DNA from 2 places in the Scytonema hankhaensis NUACC26 genome. Region 1 is predicted to be linked to the other one. Evidence: predicted binding sites of a transcription regulator. Region 1 holds the regulator's gene; the other holds the start of a gene.
What was found. Region 1 encodes NtcA, which controls nitrogen genes in cyanobacteria. Its sites were predicted from a motif close to TNTGTANNNNNNNNTACANA; they were not measured.

Region 2: ACKTT2_RS07290 (DUF2605 domain-containing protein) is a predicted target of NtcA. The motif match lies at 1,579-1,598, and genes of this name have one in related genera.

What each region holds. Positions count from the first base shown of each region.
Region 1 covers NZ_BAACAP010000227.1:27,752-30,923, forward strand. Annotated here, with positions in the region: gene ACKTT2_RS33340 (hypothetical protein) at 1-21, opposite strand, end outside; gene fabI (enoyl-ACP reductase FabI) at 194-970, opposite strand; gene ntcA (global nitrogen regulator NtcA) at 1,350-2,018, shown strand; gene ACKTT2_RS33355 (DUF3084 family protein) at 2,212-3,172, shown strand, end outside.
Region 2 covers NZ_BAACAP010000127.1:15,113-18,284, forward strand. Annotated here, with positions in the region: gene thrS (threonine--tRNA ligase) at 1-611, opposite strand, end outside; gene ACKTT2_RS07290 (DUF2605 domain-containing protein) at 1,699-2,037, shown strand; gene ACKTT2_RS07295 (DUF2973 domain-containing protein) at 2,230-2,535, shown strand; gene ACKTT2_RS07300 (amylo-alpha-1,6-glucosidase) at 2,610-3,172, opposite strand, start outside.

The DNA.
Region 1 (3,172 bases):
GAGGTATTGAGCGTTAATCATTTCCTCAATCGCCAATCACCAATCGTCAATTATCCAGTTAGGGGTCAGAGCCATTTGCCAATAACCAATCTCTAATGGTAAATACACAATTAAGTAGCTTTATACCAATCAAGGTAACCATCCTATTGACTAATCACTGGTCAGGTGGTCACTGTTCACTGTTCACTGTTTTTTACATACCCATGATTTCGTATCCTGCATCGACGTACAGGACTTGTCCGGTAATTCCGCTAGACAAGTCGCTACACAAAAAAGCGGCTGCATTGCCTACTTCCAGTTGCGTGACAGTGCGTTTTAATGGCGCGACTTGCTCAACATGGTGAATCATGTCCAAAATGCCTCCTACCGCACTAGAGGCGAGAGTACGAATGGGACCTGCGGATATGGCGTTTACCCGAATATTGGCAGAACCCATTTCAGCCGCAAGGTAGCGCACGCAAGCTTCTAATCCTGCTTTGGCAACTCCCATGACATTATAGTTGGGAATTGCTCGTACACCGCCCAGGTAAGAGAGAGTAACAATACTTCCTCCCTCAGTCATCAATGGTTTAGCGATCCCTGCTAGCTGTACTAGAGAGTAAGTACTTACCTCCATCGCCAACTTAAAGCCAGAACGAGAGGTTTTGCTGAAGTCTCCGCTCAAGTCATCTTTACTGGCAAAGGCGAGGCAATGAATGAGGATATCTAGCTTACCCCATTTTTGCTGGATTTCTTCAAAGGTTGACTTAACCTGCTCGTCGTTTTGGACATCACAAGGAAGAAACAAGCTGGGGTTGAGGGATTCTACCAGTTCTGCAACTTTCTTTTCCATTTTGCCTTTTTCATCTGGTAAGTAAGTGATTCCCAGATCGGCTCCTGCTTTATGCAGTTGTTGGGCGATCCCCCAAGCGATGGAGCGGTTGTTTGCAATTCCTGTTACAATAGCTTTTTTTCCTGTCAGGTCAAGCATATTAATTCTTAATGAGAACTTTCTTGCTTGAGCATACTAGAATCTGACGCTAGTTGTCTGGAGTTTTGAGCAGTATTAGTAAATATCATGCTCCGGGTACCTGTTAGCTACCAGAAAATTGTTACTGGAAGCTTCGGGGAATCTCAATATATCTTCGGTTTTTTGCTAAAAAACTGTTTTGTAAAAACTTTTGTAATCAACTATTAAAAAGTACTAGATCTAAACAGGAAAAATTATGTATCATGATGAACAATTAACTATGAGCACCAGAGGATAAGTATAGGAAAGAACAGAAAGGTTGACAATGTGTTCTTGATTTTTCAGGTGTATTCTTAGGGAATTAGTTTTATTTTTTCCGGCATTGGGTAGGGGAAGGGAGATGATGACACAAGATAAGGCCCTAGCAAATGTTTTTCGTCAGATGGCAACAGGAGCGTTTCCTCCTGTTGTAGAGACGTTTGAACGCAATAAAACCATCTTTTTCCCCGGCGATCCTGCCGAACGAGTTTATTTCTTATTGAAAGGTGCCGTTAAACTCTCCAGGGTGTACGAGGCAGGAGAAGAAATAACCGTAGCGCTACTTCGGGAAAATAGTGTTTTTGGCGTTTTGTCCTTGCTAACGGGAAACAAATCAGATAGGTTTTACCATGCAGTGGCTTTTACACCTGTTGAATTACTATCAGCTCCAATCGAACAGGTGGAGCAAGCACTCAAGGAAAACCCAGAATTGTCGATGTTAATGCTGCGCGGACTGTCTTCGCGAATTTTACAAACAGAGATGATGATTGAAACGCTAGCTCACCGAGATATGGGTTCGCGATTGGTGAGTTTTTTATTAATTCTCTGTCGTGATTTTGGCGTTCCTTGTGCTGATGGAATCACAATTGACTTGAAGCTATCCCATCAGGCAATAGCGGAAGCAATTGGTTCGACTCGCGTTACCGTTACTAGGCTACTAGGTGACTTGCGCGAGAAAAAGATGATTTCCATTCATAAGAAAAAGATTACTGTCCACAAGCCCGTTACTTTAAGTCGGCAATTTACCTAAAAGGCAGAAGGCAGAAGTTAGAAGGCAGAAGGCACGCCTCCTTTTCTCTTCTGCCCTCTGCCTTTCGACAGTGTAGAATGAGGAAGATAACAAAACAAATGCTTCAGAACTCAGCACTTTCCTCTAATTTCTCCACAGATGATGGCTTGAAGTAGTAGGCTGTATCTGGAAGGATTTCGTCGGTAGCTAAAAGATGACCACCGGGTACATCCTGATATTGGCAATATTAATCTTGGGAGGCGCGATCGCCACAGTGGGAGACCGGATTGGCACCCGAGTTGGCAAAGCGCGGCTCTCACTGTTCAACCTACGTCCCAAAAACACGGCAGTACTAGTCACTATTTTGACAGGAACTTTAGTCTCGGCATCAACTCTGGCAATTTTATTTGCTGCTGACGAAGGGTTACGCAAAGGAGTGTTTGAGTTAGAGGACATACAAAAAGACCTTCGACGCAAGCGCGAAAGTCTTGAATCCACAACTCAACAACTGGATATTACCCGGAAAGAACTCGAGCAAGCTAGAAAAGAACAACAAGAGAAAGAAGAACGCTTGCAAAAAACCAATGAGTCCTTAAAGGAGGCAAATACAAAACAACAAGCCACGCAAAATCAACTGAATAGCACGACAGAACAACTCAGCCGCACTCTGAGCCAACAAGCTCAAATTCAAGCTCAACTTCAAAATACCGAAACCCAACTCGATCGAGTTGTTACACGCTACAAACAAACTGTAGCAGAACTGAAAAACGTTGATGTTGAGAAAAAAAAGCTCCTGGCAGAAGTAGAAAAACTGAAGATAGGGCGGCAAAAATTGTTTGCTGAGGCAAAAAGAGCCATCGCCCAAGCTCAAGAAGCAATTGACAAGCGCGATCGCGAATTGGCTAACCGACAAGAGGTCATCGAACAGCGAGACAAAAAAATCAATGACTTAGATCGCCTGATTCAAGAACGCAACCAAGCGATTGCAGAACGAGAAAAAGTCATTGCTCAAAGGGAATCTCGCCTCAAAGATCTCGAAACACAACAGAACGAACTAGAACAGGAAGTCGCAAGGCTGGAAAAGTTCTACCAGTCTTACCGCGAACTGCGTTTGGGAAAACTTGCTTTAGTTCGGGGTCAGGTTCTCGCCTCTGGGGTGGTTCGCATCGAACAAC
Region 2 (3,172 bases), on a different contig from region 1:
TGATCGCGGCGTAGTGCTTCTTCCTTACGCCGTTTGTATTCGGCAAGTTGTTCTGGTGTTTCCCAAGCTGTGGCATATATACGTTGTAACTGTGCTTTATTTTCATCTCCACGCCAATAAGCACCAGCAACGCTTTCTAATTCAATCGCTTTTGGGTTCAGTTCTTTTGTACTTTCTAAGTGAGGTCCCGCGCACAAATCCCACCATTCATTTCCTAAATGGTAAATTGTAATCGGTTCCTCTTTAATGTCTGCTAAGATTTCTAACTTATATGGTTCGTTAATTTCTTTAATACGACGTTCGGCTTCTTCGCGACTAACTTCTTCTCGAATCACAGGTAACTTTTTGTTAATTATTTTTACCATTTCTTTATAAATGGCTTTCAAGTCCTGTTCTGAGAATGGTTCGGGGTTGTCAAAATCATAGTAGAAACCGTTTTCAATCCAAGGTCCGATTGTCACCTGTGCCTTGGGGAACAACTTTTGTACGGCCATCGCCATAACGTGAGATGCCGTGTGGCGAATTTTTTTGAGAGTTTCTGACTCGCTAGTACGCGGTAAATATACTATTTTTTCAGGTTGTTCTAGTTGATTAGATGATTCTGAGGGCATCGGCTATAAAATAATTGACGAAACGATTGAACTGTTAAGTTATGAGTTATATTTATAACAAATATTATTAATTATAATACACTTTTCTTTTCATCTTGTCAGCTTTTATTTCTTGTGGATAACGAACTTAGTATTTCAATATAACCATTTTTGAGTTCTTTCATTCATTGTTTAACAACTATTAAGTCATTAATAAAATCTAACTGTATACAGTTGCTTTTCGCTCAGAACTCTGATACCGATTAAGTAGATGTTTTGGTCTGCTTGATACCGACACAAACTAATTATGCTTACTGAACTTGCTCGGTAAGCTACATATTGTCTTGATTTGCGCTCTGACAATCTGAATGCAACTCATTAAATCGCTTTGGGTTTATATTTACAAACCCAATCGCTCCATAACAGCCATAAACCATTTATGAAAATTTCTAGTACCGTAGTACCGTAGGGTGGGCATTGCCCACCAATAAGACTCTTAGTGGGCATTGTCCACCCTACTACTGTATTTCATAATTCAAATAGGGTTACTATATCTATTTCTAATCAAGATTTAGCACAAAATTCTCAGTAATAGCTCTCATAAATTTTATATTTTTATAATATTTTACTACTAACAGCAGTTAAACATTAAGCGATCGCCTCGTTTTCGGTAAGTTTAACTTAAGTTTACATAAGTTAAACTTAACTTATTGTTAACTAATTATTATAGGTTAAAAGGCAACTGGGAACAGGGAACGGAGAACAGTGACTGTTTCAGCCCTGAAAAATGGCTGCAAGATCCCCAACTTCCTAAAGGATACAGAGTCGCCAATGATGGGTTAAACCTTTAAAAAAACCAATATCCTGTATAGTTATATATACGTGTATGCGGTAATTGCTGGCAATACTACTTGGAGTATTCGCGGTTTTTCTAAGATCCCTCTATAGAATCTGTGCAACTGCCTTTAAGACTTTATATAATAGATGAACTGTAGTTAATGTTACAGATCCTTGAAAAACTCTGACTTATGAAAGAGATTTAAAAAATGTTAAGAATCTTAAATAGGGTTAATATTAGTTATGAAAGTTAAGAAAATGCTTCTCACTTATGCAAGACTCTAATCTATCGGAACCAGAGTTGCTCAAAACGGTTTTGCAGCCACTACTGGAAGATTTTCAGTATTGGTTTGCGCGATCGCGTAATTTTTTAGAGACAGAGCAGCTTCCATTTATGAGTCCAAACGAACAATCAGACTTACTCATGAGAGTCAAGCAAGCACAAGCGGAAGTTAACACAGCAAAGATGCTATTTACAGCAACTGACAGCAAAGTGGGAATTGATATGGCAACGTTAGTACCTTGGCATCAATTGGTATCGCAATGCTGGAATGTAGCTATGCGCTTCCGTCAAATGCGCGATAATGAACAGCAGAGGGACAGCATATAAACCAAGATCCTTTAACATTTTTGGTAAAAGTAATGCGTATATTATGCTACCGTTCTTTTTTCTGAGTTAAAATTTCTCATTTTTATAAATACAAGCGTACTCAAAGTACGTCAAGCATTTGGCATATTTAGGCATTCACTGACTGCATTTAAAAACTCATCATTAGAATTAGCTACTTCTGGAGGAAAAACAATGTTGCACCTACTTTACATTTTTGCTTTTACCCTACTAGCGTTTATAGCGGTTGCAAATTTAGTTCGCAATTTAATTTTATTTAGCTTTGATAGAGAGCGAGTGTACCCACCAAAATCTGTATCTTTAGGAGACAGAAACACTCATAAATCGTTCACGCCACATCCAGAGTTACTTGATGAGTCAGGTAACTTAATCAGAGAACCATTGTTAGTCATGAGATCTATCGACGTTGACGATGCCCGTCAAAAACTCGATGCACTTTACGAAGCTTCTCCAGGACAAAAAATCGAGAAAGAAGAATAGATCGGGGATTGGGGATTAGGGATTGGGGACATCTTCCAAGCCCCAATCGCCAGTCCCCAGTCCCTAGTCACCAATCAAGCTTCAATCACGACACGGAGGTTACCGCGTTTCTTGGCAACGCGGCACGCTGTTGTACTTCCGGAACGCTCAAATTCCAGATCGAGAATTGTACCACCAACACGCAAATTATGTAGCGATAGACGATTTATCGACTCCGGTAAGGCAGGGTCGATAATTCGCAAGCAGTTGTTGGGAGCATCCGGCACTAAATTCACTATCATTTGCAGCAGTTGGAAAATGCTGCCAGTAGCCCAAGCTTGAGGCGTACAAGCAACAGGATACTGCACGGGAGCATTATCTCCAGTACGCTCGTAGCCACAGAATAATTCTGGAGGACGACCATAGGGCTGCTGGTTAGTCATGTCGAATAAGCCCTCAAAAAGTTCCAAGGCTTGGTCGATCAAACCGAGGGAACGTAAACCCATTGCAATTAGGGAATTATCGTGAGGCCAAACCGAACCAATGTGGTATCCCATAGGATTGTAAGCGGGTGATAAGCTGCTTAAGGTACGAATACCCCAACCATTAAACAGATCGGGACCGCGCAATCGTTCGGCAACACTGTAAGCTTTTTCAG